Regions from separate parts of the Kutzneria viridogrisea DSM 43870 genome, predicted to be linked through region 1. Evidence: riboswitches for the same ligand, from Rfam matches in the RefSeq annotation. Region 1 holds a riboswitch; the other holds the start of a gene.
What was found. A riboswitch is a leader RNA that binds a small molecule or an ion and turns the genes downstream of it on or off. The one in region 1 is predicted to bind cobalamin.
Positions count from the first base shown of each region.

Region 2: it holds a riboswitch for cobalamin, as region 1 does, so the genes downstream of both, KALB_RS07200 (cobalt-precorrin-4/precorrin-4 C(11)-methyltransferase) here and KALB_RS32975 (CbtB domain-containing protein) in region 1, are expected to answer to the same signal.

Region 1 is NZ_CP007155.1:7,622,853-7,630,032, forward strand. It holds gene KALB_RS32960 (cyclodeaminase/cyclohydrolase family protein) at 481-1,071, shown strand; gene KALB_RS32965 (bifunctional 5,10-methylenetetrahydrofolate dehydrogenase/5,10-methenyltetrahydrofolate cyclohydrolase) at 1,068-1,889, shown strand; gene KALB_RS32970 (CbtA family protein) at 1,934-2,668, opposite strand; gene KALB_RS32975 (CbtB domain-containing protein) at 2,688-2,903, opposite strand; cobalamin riboswitch at 2,933-3,074, opposite strand; gene KALB_RS32980 (histidine phosphatase family protein) at 3,116-3,688, shown strand; gene KALB_RS32985 (glycoside hydrolase family 32 protein) at 3,790-5,775, opposite strand; gene KALB_RS32990 (MFS transporter) at 5,907-7,154, opposite strand.
Region 2 is NZ_CP007155.1:1,545,115-1,552,294, reverse strand. It holds gene KALB_RS07225 (glycosyltransferase family 39 protein) at 1-131, shown strand, start outside; gene KALB_RS07220 (DNA glycosylase AlkZ-like family protein) at 157-1,248, shown strand; gene KALB_RS07215 (helix-turn-helix transcriptional regulator) at 1,265-2,260, shown strand; gene KALB_RS07210 (sugar isomerase domain-containing protein) at 2,227-2,979, opposite strand; gene KALB_RS07205 (precorrin-8X methylmutase) at 3,066-3,611, opposite strand; cobalamin riboswitch at 3,681-3,855, shown strand; gene KALB_RS07200 (cobalt-precorrin-4/precorrin-4 C(11)-methyltransferase) at 3,923-4,741, shown strand; gene cobJ (precorrin-3B C(17)-methyltransferase) at 4,738-5,481, shown strand; gene cobA (uroporphyrinogen-III C-methyltransferase) at 5,478-6,203, shown strand; gene KALB_RS07185 (energy-coupling factor ABC transporter permease) at 6,190-6,855, shown strand; gene cbiQ (cobalt ECF transporter T component CbiQ) at 7,007-7,180, shown strand, end outside.

The sequences.
Region 1 (7,180 bases):
GTAGTCGACCCCCAGGGCTGCGGCGCTTCTCTATGTCTGCGACATGACCAGCCCCGGTGATAACACCACCACGCTCCGCGTGAGGGCTGCGGCGCTTCTCTATGTCTGCGGCCAGTCATAACACCACCACGCTCCGCATACGACCTGCGGCGCTTCCCTATGCCCTGGACACGGCCACAACGCGTTTCCCTTCCGTGACCAATTCATGATCGATTCGGACGGTGCGCCCGTGACCAGCCACGACACCCGGGCCCGATTCCCGTGATTGACCATTGGCCAGGGATTCGCCCACATCGTGGACGCCCGTTCGACCGCGCAATAGCGATTCCGGGATGGCCACCGCCGCGCGATGTCACCCATCGCGCTCGGGAGGTCACTGTGCAGTTCGGCCCGTTCACCCCCATCCGGGTTTCGACGCGTTCGGCAGCGGCCCCCGTCGGCGGGAACTGCCCGGCGCGGTGTGGGCCTAACCTGATCCCCATGCGGGATCAGACGATCGGGGACTGGCTGGACCAGCTGGCTTCCCGGGCTCCCGCGCCCGGTGGGGGCGCGGTGGCCGCGATGCACACGGCGATGGCGGCCGGGCTCGTCGAGATGGTGTGCAACCTGACCATCGGCAAGCCCAGGTACGCCGAACACGAGCCCACGATGCTCGGTGCGCTACGAGAGGCGGGCCAGTGCCGTGCCGAGGCGGTGGAGCTGGCCGAACGGGACGCGGCGGCGTTCACCGCGGTCACCACGGCCTACAGACTGCCCAAGGAGGACGAGCGGGACAGGGCGGTGCGCGGGGAGCGCATCCAGCAGGCGCTGCGTGCGGCCGCCGAAGTACCGCTACGCACCGCCGAGGTGGCCGAGCGGGTGCTGGAACTGGCCGGGAGGATCAGGCGGGGTGCCAACGTGAACGTGCTTTCCGACGTGGACGTGGCCGAGCACTCCGCGCGGGCGGCGCTGGCCTCGGCCGTGGTCAACGTGGAGGTCAACCTGGCCGCGATGACCGACCAGGCGGCACGGGCCGAGCTGGCCGCCGAGGTGTCGCGGATCGGGCGGGTGCTGGAAGGGGTGCGGGCATGACGCTGATCGACGGGCGGAGCGTGGCAGCCGCGATCCGGACCCAGGTCGCCGAGGACGCGGCCGAGCTGCGGGCGGCGGGGACCACGCCGACCCTGGCGATCCTGGTGCCCACCGATGACGAGGCCACGGCCTGGTACGTGCGCTCCATCGTGCGCACGGCCGAGAAGGTGGGCGTCTCGGTGCGGGTCGTGGAGCGCTCGCAGGACGTGGGCGGGGCGCTGCGCGAGCTGTCCGCCGACCCCGAGGTGCACGGCATCATCTGCCAGACCCCGCTGCCCGAGGGCATGACCCTGGACGAGGTGGGGCTGCACATCGACGTGCGCAAGGACGTGGACGGGGCGAACCCGACCAGCGTGGGGCGGCTCGCGGTGGGCCTGCCCGCCTTCGCCCCGGCCACCGCGCAGGCCGTGGTGGAGCTGCTGCGCGCGCACGGCACCCCGCTGGCGAGCGCGGACGTGGTGGTGGTCGGCCGCAGCACCGTGGTGGGCAAGCCCGCCGCCCTGCTGCTGCTCGCGGAGAACGCGACGGTCACCGTGTGCCACTCGCACACGAAGGAACTGGCCGCGCAGACCAGCCGGGCGGACGTGCTGGTCGCCTGCGTGGGGCGGCCGGAGATGCTGGGCGCCGAGCACGTGCGGCCGGGGGCCGTGGTGATCGACGTGGGCACGAACCCGACCGCCGACGGCGGCCTGGTCGGGGACGTGCAGACCGCGGCGGTGGAGCCGATCGCCAGCGCGGTGACCCCGGTGCCCGGCGGGGTGGGGCCGGTGACCACGGCGCTGCTGCTGCGCAACGTGATCGCGGCGGCCGGTCAGTGAGTGCGTGCGGCCCCACCGGCTGGTGGGGCCGCACCCACCGGGTGCTACACCGGCTGGGCCGTGAGCTGGGACTCGGTGCGCAGCTTGCGCTGCACGAGCGCACCGAACAGCAGGCCGATGGTCGCCCACATGACCAGCTGCGTGCCCAGCGAGACGACCCGGAAGTTCCACAGCAGTGCCGCCGGGAACTCCTTGGGCACCTCGTTGATGGCGGGCAGCAGCAGCTGCACCACCGCGACCGCCACCACGAAGGCCAGCACCGCGACCAGCGCGGCGTTCCAGGTGCCAAGGCCGGGCAGCAGCCTGCGGCCCAGGTAGGTCGCGGCCACCGCCAACCCGATGGACAGCACCACCATCAGGAAGTACGCGCCGGTGCGCTCCCCGATGGTGTCCGGATTGCCCACCGAGGGCGGGTTGGCGGGGTACTTCAGGAACGGGACCACGAACGCCGACAGGTAACCGGCCAGGGCCAGCAGCAGCGAGGTGGACCTGGCGCTGATCCGGCCGAGCCGCCCGTAGGCGATGGCGAAGGCCAGCGCGAACAGGCCACCGAAGGCGATGGCGTAGAGCAGCACGCCGGTGGCCAGGCCCAGCGTGCTCTGCACGCCCCGGCTGACCAGCTCCGGCTCGGCCGCCTCACCGGCAGCGGCCGCCTCGGCGGACTCGAAGTCGATGGCCGAACCGACCAGGGGCTCACCCAGCAGCCAGGTGAACACCAGTGCGAGCACACCGGCCGCGAGACCGGCGAGCATGCCCCGCACCAGAAGGGTTCTCATCATGGTTGTGCGCTCCCCCGGCTCAGTGGCAGGGGAAGCCGAGCAGGTGCCTGCCGTCGTGCACGAACTCGTGCACGTAGTGGCCGGAGACCAGCGAGGTGGCGCCCTGCTCGGCGCCGACGAAGTAGAGCAGGACAACGGCGAGCACCCCGATGAACACTGCCCAGGGCAGCACTTCGCGGAGTGGGATCCGGACGGGGATGGGAATGGCGATCGGTGAGGGTGAGGCGATGCTCACGGGAACCTCCTTGGGCTTGCGCGACCCACTAGTTGGTGCTCACGACGACGGAGTGTCTGACTCACGGCCACCTCGGCTGAGGTGGACCGCACACAGTGGCGCGACCGTGCCGGGATCTCACCGGCTTACTCCGTTACGTCGATCGAGCGGACCGTAGTCAGCGTGTGAAGCCAGTGTCAATCAGCCGACCAGGTTGGGAGAGCATGGTCACCATGAACCGGATCTTCCTGATCAGCCACGGGGCCACCGAAGCGGTCCGTGAGGCACGCTTCGCCGATGACGAATCCCTCTGCGGGACAACGGATCCACTGGAAACGCCGTCCCGTGTGGACGAGGTGCGGTGCGGGCCCGAACGCCGTTGTCTCGAAACGGCAACGGTTCTCGGTCTCACCCCGGTGACCGACCCCGGGTTGTCGGATCTGGACTGCGGCTCGTGGCGGGGGCGCGCGCTGGCGGAGGTGCAGGAACAGGACCCCGCCGGGCTGATGGCGTGGCTGTCCGATCCGGACGCGGACGCGCACGGCGGCGAGACGGTGCGGCAACTGCTGGCCAGGGTCGGCTCCTGGCTGGACTGCTTGCCGGACAGGGGAAGGATAGTCGCGATCACCTCGCCCTCGGTGGTCCGCGCCGCGATTGTGCACTGCGTGCAAGCTCCTCCCGCCTCGTTCTGGCGCTTCGACGTGGCCCCGCTGACGCTGACCCACCTCTACGGCGGACCGGGGCGGTGGACCCTGCGCGAGACCGGCCACCCGCTGCCCCCTGCTCGCACGGCCCCACCCTCGTAGGCGGCGAGCAGGGCGCCCTCTCGATGAGGATCGGATCCCAACGACAGCAAGGAGTTCCGCCCGCCGTCAGCCCGCACCCGTTGGAGCGGAACGACTCGGGACTACCAGGCGCTGGTCATCGCCCAGGCCTCGGTGGGCAGCAGGCGCGCCTCCCCGCCGGTGGCGAACGCGGTGACACCGGTGGACTGCGTGTAGCGCGGATAGACCCGCGCGGTGAGTGACCTGCCGTCCCCGGTGAACACCTCGATCGAGGACCGGTCGGTCAGCACGCGCAGGTTCAGCCGCCCCTGCGCGTCGGGCGCCGAGGTCACGTGCGACACCGAACCCTGGCCGTAACCGGAATTCCTCGTGTCGAGGACGAGTTGCCGGGTGGCGGGCTCATAACTGAGGATCACTCGCTCCGCGCTGCTGGCGAACAGGGTGAGCCCGAGCGTGGTGGCGCTGGACCGGCTGAGGTCGAAGCCGGTCCGGAGGTCCAGCGAGGCGCCGTCGGCGATCGGCACCGGCGCGGCGGTGGGCACCGCGGTCCCGCCGCGCCGCGCGAGCTGTGTGCCGTGCAGGCGGTCGAGCTGGCTGACGGGTGCCGAACCCAGGGTGCCGTCCGGTCGCACCGACAGCTGCCGGGTGATCGTCTCGGCCTGGGACCAGCCGTCCAGCCGGTTGGGGTCGAACGCGTCCCCGTTGTTCATCCACCCCACCAGCAGCGGGCGGCCGGAGGAGTCGGTGAACGCCTGTGCCGCGTAGAAGTTCGGGCCGCTGTCCAACTGCCCGGACGCGGTGGGGGTGAAGGTGGAACCGGTGAAGTCGCCGAGGAAGTAGTGCTCGCCGCCGTTGGTGGAGACCAGCAGCGCCCAGCGGCCGTCGACCTGGATCAGGTTGGGGCACTCCCACATCCCGCCGGTGGAGCCGTCGCCACTGAGCAGCACGCCCCGGTAGGTCCACGCCCGCAGATCCGGCGAGGAGTACAGCAGCACCTTGCCCGCGCCGCCGTGCCCGGAGCCGAGGACCATCTTCCACAGCCCGTCGTGCGGGTCCCGGAACACCTTCGGGTCGCGGAACCCCGCCTCGGCCTCGGCGGGCGGGCCGGGGATGACTGGGTTGCCCGCGCCGGGGGTGAAGGTGGTGCCGTCGGTGCTCGTGGCGGACCAGACCTGTTCGCGGATCGCGCCCGGGTGCGCCGCGGTGTCGGTGTAGTGGGTGTAGAACAGCCGCAGCGCGCCGTTGTCCGCCACCGCGCTGCCGGACCACTCCCCGGTGGTGTCGGACGGACCGGCCGGCGCGGGCGGGGTGAGCGCGACCGGGGCGTTGGTCCAGTGCACGGAGTCCGGGGACTGGGCGTGTGCCCAGTGCATCGGCCCCCAGAACGGGCTGGCCGGGTTGAACTGCGCGAAGAGCTGGTAGGTGCCCCGCCACTGGATCAGGCCGACCGGGTCGTTGATCCAGCCCTGGTACGGCGTGTAGTGGTACTGCGGGCGCAGCGGGTCCACCGCGTAGCGCGCGGCCGCCGGACCCTCGGTCGGGCCTGGCTGGTTGGCGGAGCCGAGCCGGACGGAGGTCAGGCCGTTGCCCGCGTCCCCGACCGCGCTGGTGCGCACGTCGTCCAGGTTGAGGTGCCCCCACTGGCCGGTGGCCTCGTCCACCACCTCCAGGTACACGGCCTGCCCTCGCACCTCGCTGGTGTCCCAGGTGATCCGGGCGAGTTGCTCGCTGTTGTAACCGGTCTGCCGGTCCAGCACCGCGCCGTCGGCGGCCCGCACCAGGGCGACGTGGAGGTGCTGCGGATCGTAACCCCCGGCGATGAGGAAGCTGAGGTGGTCGGTGGCGGTGAACACCGAGGACCGGGCGATGCCGGTGGCGGTGTCCTGGTGGGCGAGGTAGCCGGACAGGAAGCAGGTGCCGTGCTGGTCGTAGGTGCCGCCCCACCACGTGGTCGCGGAGGACACGGTGAACGCGGAGCCGGTGAGCGTCCAGCCGCCGGTGTCACAGGTTTCGAAGTCGGCGTTGGCCGGTACGGACGCCGTCGGGGCACCGGCGAGGGCCAGGGTCATCGCGGTGGCGAACGCGAGGCAGGAGCTGGGCAGGTGCATGTCTCCTCCTGGGCGGCGGCGAAGGACTCGACGAGTCGACCATCGGCGGCTGCCCGACCACTGCCAGGGCAGCATGGCACAGCGGTCGACGGGGAGGCGAGGTTCCCGGGCCGCAGGAACGATTCCACTGTTCAGCGGGCGGGCCGCAGCGTGGTGAGCACGCTGGCCATCAGCACCGGTAGCGCGAGGAAGCCCAGCAACAGGCCCAGCGCCGGGTAGGACCAGGCCTGCACGACCACGCCCGCGGCCAGCCCGCCCAGCGCGCCACCCGCGTTCATCAGCAGGTCGGACAGTCCCTGGGCGGCCTGGCGCAGCGGGGCGGGCACCGACTCGGTGAGCAGCGCCGAACCGGCGACCACCCCGGCCGACCAGCCCGCTCCGAGCACGGCCATGCCCACCGCCAACTGCGGGGCCTCGTGCGAGTCCGCCATGCCGCAGACGCCCGCCGCCGCGACGACCAGGGCCGCGCCCACGGCGAGCACCGGCATGCGGCCCAGCCGGTCGGCCAGCCAGCCGAACAGCGGGCTGCCCGCGTACATGGCGGCCACGTGCAGGCTGATCACCACGCCGACCACGGTGAGCGAGGAGCCGGTGTGCTGCATCTGCACCGGGGTCATCGACATCATGCCGACCATCGCGGTGTTGCACAGGGTCACACCGAGCAGGGCGAGTCGGGCGGACGGGCTGAGCACACGCAGCATGGACCACCGCACCGGCTCGGCGGGAATGGTGGAACCGGTTACCCCGCAACAGGAATCGCCGATCGCGGCGGGCACGGTGCCCACCGGCATGAGCGGGTCGGCGCGCAACCCGAGCGCGATGCCCGCCGCCGCGAGGGCGAACACGGCCGCGGCGAGCAGGAAGGGGCCGCCGTCACCGGCGAACCGGGTCGCGGGCTCGACGAGGTTGGGACCTGCCACGGCACCCAGGGTGGTCGACCAGACCACAGTGGACAGTGTGGCGGCGCGGTGCGCCGGGGCGGCGAGGTCGGTGGCGGCGAAGCGGGCGGCCAGGGTGGCCGAGGTCCCGCCGCCGAACGGCACGAGCGCGGCCAGCAACAGGGGCCAGGAACGCAGCTGCACCGCGAGCGCGGCCACAGCACCACCGAACGCACCGGTGGCGTACGCGACGAGCAGTGCGCGTCTTCGCCCGTACCGGGTGGACAGGGTGGCGACCACGAGGGCGAGTCCCGCGGCGCCCAACGCGGTCGCGGTCGCGCCGAGCCCACCGACCACAGTGGACTCCGACAGGGAGGTGGTGACCAGGACTGCCACGGCGACACCGAGACCGACCCCCGCGGCGCCGAACACCTGGGTGCACACCAGAACGGACAACACCCGGCGCTGGGCCGGGTGCACCATCGCGGCCGGGCGGTTCACGCGGTTGATCGTCACACGGTGCGCGG
Region 2 (7,180 bases), 3.8 Mb from region 1:
CGGTGTTCGCGGCGCTGGGCGGGCCGACCGAGGCCGCGCGGATCGAGTGGGTGCACCGCAACTGCGTGCGGGTGCCCTGGATCGTCGAGCAGGGGCGCGGCCTGTACGACTGCGATCCTGACAGCAGGTGACAGCTTCTCGGTGCAGGATGGCCTGGTGACCACCGAAGTCAGCCGCGAACAGGTGCTCTGGTACCGGACCAGGCAGCAGGGCCTGCTGCGGGAGAGCGAGCACCCCGAGGTGCTGGAGCTGGGCTTGCAGGACTCCCCTGCCGGGGTCGCGCGGCTGGCGCTGGCCGCGCGCACCACCGGCGAGGCCGACCTGAGCGGGTTCGACCTGGCCTGGACCCTGCGTGGGGCGCCCTACTTCCACCGGCCCGGCGAGCTGGCGCGGCTGGCCGCCGAGCTGTGGCCGTGGAGCGAGGCCGACGCGCAGGCCCGGCTGCTCTGGCCGAGGTCGCGGACCAGCACCGGCGGGCTCACCCCGTTGGCGACCTACCGGCTGCTGGCCGAGTCGCTGCGCTCGATCGTGGTCGGGCCGATGACCAAGGGGGCCGCCAGCGCCGCGCTGACCAAGCTGGTGCCGCCGGAGCAGACCCGCTGGTGCCCCGGCTGCAAGTCCCAGCACGTGTACGAGCAGCCGTTCCGGCTCGCCGCGCTGCCCGCCGGGCTGGGCATCGAACCGGGTGAGTCCCCGCTGACCCTTGTGCACGCGCACAACGCGAAGGGCGTGCCCGAGCAGTCCGCGGGGGCCGAGCGCCTGATGCGCGCCTACCTGCGCTTCCTGGGACCGGCGACGCCGACCGAGGTGGCCAAGTGGCTGGACACCTCCGCCGCCGAGGTGCGCGGCCGCTGGCCGCAGGGGTTGGCGGAGGTCAGGGTGGACGGCCGCAAGTGCTGGCTGCCCAGCGACCGCCTCGACGACCTGGTCTCGGCGCAGCCCCCGGAGCTGGTCCGCCTGCTGCCCACCTCCGACCCGTTCCTCCAGGCGCGCGACCGGGCCGTTGTGCTGCCGCACAAGGAGCAGCAGAAGACCCTGTGGACGATCCTGGGCAGCCCGGGCGCCGTGCTGGTCGACGGGGAGGTGCTCGGCGTGTGGCGGGCCAAGCTCGGCCGGAAGGACCGCCTGGACGTCACGATCACGCAGTTCGGGGAGCTGGACCCGCCCGCGCGGGAGGCGGCGCGGGCCGAGGCCGAGCGGGTGGCGGGAGTTCGCGGGGTGCCTTCGGTCAGCGTCTCGTTCAGCTGAGACGACAATGCGCGGTATGCGCGCGAGCCGTCTGCTGTCCACCCTGCTGCTGTTGCAGACCCGGGGCCGGATGACCGCGCAGGAACTGGCGGACGAGCTGGAGGTCTCGGTGCGCACGGTGTACCGGGACGTCGAGTCGCTGTCGGCGGCCGGGGTTCCGGTGTACGCCGACCGCGGGCCGACCGGCGGCTACCAGCTGCTGGACGGCTACCGGACCAGGTTGACCGGGCTGACCTCGGACGAGGCCGACTCGCTGTTCCTGGCGGGTATGCCGGGACCGGCCGCCGAGCTGGGCCTGGGCACGGTGGTGGCCACGGCCGAGCTCAAGCTGCTGGCGGCGCTGCCCGCGGAGCTGCGCAGCAGGGCGAGCCGGATCAGGGAGCGGTTCCACCTGGACGCCCCGGGCTGGCTGCGCGAGGCCGACCAGGCCCCGCACCTGGCCGAGATCGCCGAGGCGGTGTGGAACCAGCGCGTGCTGGAGCTGCGCTACCGCAGGTGGGCCAAGCCCCGCGAGGTGACCCGCCGGGTCCGCCCGCTGGGCGTCGTGCTCAAGGCGGGCACCTGGTACCTGGTGGCGCTGGCCGACGAGGACCTGCGCACCTACCGGGTGTCCAACGTGCTGGCGGTGCAGACCCTGGACGAGCGGTTCGACCGGCCCGCGGACTTCGACCTGCCGGGCTACTGGCAGGAGTGGGCGGAGCAGTTCGAGGCCAGGATGCGCGGGCAGCAGGCGGTGATCCGGGTCTCGCCGGAGGCCATGGGCTGGCTGCGGGCCCTGCTGGGCACGTTCGCCGCGGACGCCGTGCGGGCCAGCGCCGGGGAGCCGGGGCCGGACGGCTGGGTGCGCGCGGTGCTGCCGATCGAGTCGGTCCGGCACGCCCACGTGGAGCTGCTCAAGTTCGGCGGCATGGTGGAGGTGCTCGAACCCGCCGAGCTGCGCGAGCTCATGGTCAGGACCGCGGGTGAGCTGGCCGCGCTCTACGAGGGATCGCGGCGGATCCTGCCCTCGTAGCGCTGCTCCAGCTCGCGGTTGTGCGCGTCGCCCTCGGGCACGTTGGCGGACAGGTAGACCGGCGGGGTCTGGCCCGCCGCCAGGATCAGCGCCGCCGCATCGGCCAGCATCATCTGCGCCGCCATCGCCGCGGTGATCGAGGAGATGGCGCAGACCGCCCCGCCGGTGGGCAGCGGCAGCAGGGTGTCGCCCATCGGGCCGCAGTTGTCGATCACCACGTCGGCCAGGTCGTGCAGGTGCTTGCCGGAGGGGTGCCGGGAGGCCACCGCCGTGGCGTGGTCCAGGGAGGTGAACGCGATCAGCCCGTGCCCGCGCCGCTTGACCAGGCTGGCCATCTCCACGGTGGAGCCGTTGCCCCCGGAGTTGGAGGCGATCACGAACAGGTCCCCGTCCTGGACCGGGGCCAGCTCGTAGATCCGGTGCGCGATGGCCGGGTCCCGCTCCACGTACTTGTCCAGTGCGCCCGCCGGGGTGTCCCCGTAGGTCACCACGTCCCGCAGCGACAGCTTGTTCGTGGGGATCAGCCCGCCCGCGCGCCCGGCGATCTCCATGACCAGGCCCTGCGAGTGACCGGTACCGAAGGCGTGCACCACCCCGCCGCCCAGCACGCACTGGGCCACCAGCCCGGCCGCCGCCGCGATCGGCTCGCGCTGGGTGCGGACCAGCCGGTCGATCACCTCGTGCGCCGCCGCGAGGAACCCGTCCTGGTTGACTGCCATCCGCACGCACCCCATCGCCGTTGACGGTTTACCGGTGATCTTGCCGTCACGTTACCGATAAACAGTGCTGGGCGGGAGTCCGCAGCTCAGGCGTACAGCAACGCGTTCACGGCGGCCGTGGCCAGTGCCGCCCCACCGCGCTCGCCCCGGTTGGTCAGCGCGGGCACCCCGCTCTCGCGCAGCGCCCGCTTGGCCTCGACCGCGCCGACGAACCCGGCGGGCAGGGCGATGACCAGCGCCGGGCGCAGCGCCCCCGAGGCGCACAGCCCGGCCAGCTCGTTGACGGCCGCGAAGTCCTGGCCCAGCGCGAACACCGCGCCCTGCGCGTACTGCCCGGCCAGTGCCCCGATGCCGCCCTCGGTCTCGGCCGCGATGTGCGCGGGGCGGCTGGTGACGCCCGCCGCGACCATGCGCACATCGGTGATCAGCGGCACACCTGAGGTCAGCGCGCGCCTGCCCGACTCCAGCGCCCGCTCGTCCACGAGCAGGTCCCCCGCCCAGCTCGGATCCGCGGTGGTGTGCACGAGCCGCTCCACAACCGCCCTGGACAGGACTGGCAAACCGGACGTGTCGACCCGGGATCGCAGGATCCGGTACGACTCCTGCTCGATCGGATGCCGAACCCGTGCCACCGCAACTCCCTCTCTCCGACAGCCCGCGACCACCGTAGTCGGCGGTATGACCAGCGCCGAACGTCGGTTAACCTGCTCCGCGAGCGTGGTGACGGGAAGCCGGTGCGAATCCGGCGCGGTCCCGCCACTGTGACCGGGGAGCCGCCCCCCACGAGGCAGCCACTGGGACCCGAAGGGTCCCGGGAAGGCAGGGGGACGGCGCCGATCCGGGAGCCAGGAGACCGGCCACGCGAGAGGGACACGCGTCGCACGGAGGATGTGATGGCTGCTCGCAGGGCTGGTTCGCGCGCGCGGACCAGGGCGAGGTCGCGGTGATCTCCTTTGTCGGAGCCGGACCGGGCGCGGCCGACCTGATGACCTTCCGCGGCGCGGCCCGGCTGGCCCGCGCCGAGGTCGTGGTGTGGGCCTCCTCGTTGATCCCGGCCGAGGTCCTGGAGCACGCCAACCCGAGTGCGGAGCGGCACGACTCGGCGGGCATGACCCTGGAGGACGTGCTCGCCGTGTACGCCAGGCATCCCGAGGCCGCGATCGTGCGCCTGCACAGCGGGGACACCAGCGTGTACGGGGCGATCGGCGAGCAGATCGCGTGGTGCCGCAGCACCGGCCGCGAGTACGAGATCGTGCCCGGGGTGGGCTCGCTCAGCGCAGCCGCCGCCGCGATCGGCCGGGAGCTGACCGCCCCGGGCGTGGCGCAGAGCATCGTGCAGACCCGGTTGGCCGGGGGCAGGACGGCCGCGTCCATGCCGGCGGGCGAGTCGGTGGCCGCCTTCGCCGGGCACCGCACGACCATGGCCGTGTACCTGTCCGCCCAGCGCCCCGCACAACTCCAGGCCGAACTGCTGGCCGAGGGGCGCGGCTACGCCCCCGGGACCCCGGCCGTCGTGGTGGCCAAGGCGAGCTGGCCGGACGAGCGGGTCATCACCACCACCGTGGGCGGCCTGGCCGAGGACCTGGCCGCCTCGGGCATCCGCACGGCGGCACTGGTCCTGGTCGGCGACGCGCTGGGCGAGATCGAGCCGCAGCGGACCAGGCTGTACGACCCGCGGTACTCGCACGGTTGTCGTCGGCGGTCCACCGAGGGCAGCACCGAGGGCCGCGCCATCCCGGTCGAGAAGCGGAGGCTGCCGTGACGGGCCTGCTCACGGTGGTCGGACTCGGTCCCGGCGCCGCCGAACACCGCACCCCCGCCGCGGCCCAGGCCGTGCGCGAGGCCGAGGTCGTGCTCGGCTACTCCGCCTACATCGACGCCTGCGCCGACCTGCTCGGCGCCGGGCAGACCGTGCTGCGCGGGCGGATGACCGAGGAGTCGCGCCGCGCGGAGCAGGCCGTGGCCCTGGCGGCGGCCGGGCACCGCGTCGCGCTGGTGTCCTCCGGGGACGCCGGGGTGTACGGCATGGCCACGCTGGCGCTGAGCACCGCCGCCGAACTGCCCGTGGCGCGGCGCCCCGAGGTGCGCGTGCTGCCCGGGGTCACCGCGGCCCTGGCCTCCTCCGCGCTGGTCGGGGCCCCGCTGGCGCACGACTTCGCCTGCCTGACCCTGTCCAGCCTGCTCACCCCGTGGGAGGAGGTCGAGCGCAGACTGCGCGCGGTGGCCGCCGCCGACCTGGCGCTCGCCCTGTACAACCCGCGCTCGGCGGGGCGGACCTGGCAGCTCGACCGGGCACGTGAGGTGCTGTTGGAGCACCGCGGGCCCGGCACGCAGGTCGCGCTGGTCACCGACGCGGCCCGCCCCGAGCAGCACGTGCGGCTGACCACCCTGGGCGAGCTGGACAGCTCGGTGGTGGGCATGACCACCACGGTGCTGGTCGGCGCCTCGGCCACGCGCCGGCTCGGCGACTGGCTGGTCACCCCGCGGGCGGCCGGGGCGTGACGGTTCACCTGGTCGGCGCCGGACCCGGCGATCCCGGCCTGCTGACCTGCCGTGCCGCCGAACTGCTCGGCAGCGCCGAGGTCGTGGTCTACGACCGGCCCTCAATGGCCGACATCCTGGCGCTGGCCGGTACCGGGGACAAACGCTGCGTTGGCAAGTCCGGCAGCCGACCCGCCTGGCCGCAGGCCGAGGTCAACCAACTGCTGGTGGACCTGGGCCGGGCGGGCCGCGAGGTGGTGCGGCTCAAGGCGGGCGATCCGTTCGTGGTGTCGCGGGGCGGCGAGGAGGCACTGGCCCTGGCCGGGGCGGGCGTGCCGTTCGAGGTGGTGCCCGGCATCTCGGCGGCGATCGCGGCGCCCGCGCTGGCGGGTATCCCGGTGATGGTCCGCCAGATCGCCACGACCCTCACCGTGGTCGCGGGCAACGAGGACCCCGAGTACCGCCAGCGCATCGACTGGTCGGCGGTGGCCGCGGTGGGCGGCACGGTGGTGGTGCTCACCGGCCGGTCCGCGCTGCGCGGCATCGCCGAGGAACTGCTGGCCGCGGGCATGGCGGCGGACACGCCGGTCACCGCGGTGAGCGCGGCCAGCCGGGCGCACCAGCGCCGGGTCACCGGCACGCTCGCCGCACTGCCCGACCCGAGGATGCGCCCGCCGGTGACCTTCGTCATCGGCGCGGTCGCCGCACTGGACCTGCTGGAGGGCAGCGATGCACATCCCTGACGGATTCGTGAACGCGCCGGTGTCGGTGGCCGGTGCGGTGGTCGCGGTCGGCGGGCTGGCGGTGTGCAGCGGGAGGCTCGGCAGCTCGATCCGGGACCGGGACATCCCCCTCGCCGGGCTGGCTGCGGCCTTCTTCCTGGTGCTGGAGGCGCCGATCTTCCCGATCGGCGTGGGCACCGGCGGTCACCTGCTGGGCGGCACGCTCGCGGTGGCGCTGCTCGGGCCGTGGCTGGGCCCGGTGGTGATCTCCGTGGTGCTCGTGGTGCAGGCCCTGTTCGCCGGGGACGGCGGGGTCACCGCTCTGGGCGTGAACGCGGTCAACCTCGCGCTGCTGCCCGCGCTGATCGGCTACCCGCTCATCCTCGGACTGCGCAAACTGTTGCCCCGCACCAAGGTCGCCGTGGTCGCGGGCTGCGCCGTGTCGGCGGTCATCGCGGTGATCGCCGCTTCCGTGCTGTACAGCCTGGAATACGCCGTGGGCGGGGCCGCGGGGGTGCCCGCCGCCACCGTGGCGATCAGCACCATCGGCACCTACTCGATCATCGCCCTGTTCGAGGGGCTGGTCACCGGGCTGGTGGTCGCCGCCCTGCTGCGGTTGCGGCCCGACCTCGTGCGGGTCGGCAGGCACCTGACGGCGAAGGCCCAGACGTGAGCGAGCTTGCGAGCGAACCATCGGGCACCGGGCCTGCGCGAAGCGCTGCACCGAGCGCCAGCGAGGTGCGGCACGTGAGCGAGCTTGCGAGCGAACCATTGGGCACCGGGCCTGCGCGAAGCGCTGCACCGAGCGCCAGCGAGGTGCGGCGATGAGTGGGGCCGCCCACAATCCCGGCGCGGATCTGCTGATCCCGGCCGACACCCCGCTGCACCGCGCGGCCCCGCAGTGCAAGGTCGCCGCGACCGCGCTGTGCGTGCTCTTCGTCGCGTGCACGCCGAAACAGGTGTTCTGGCCGTACCTGGGCTACGCGGCGGTGCTGGCC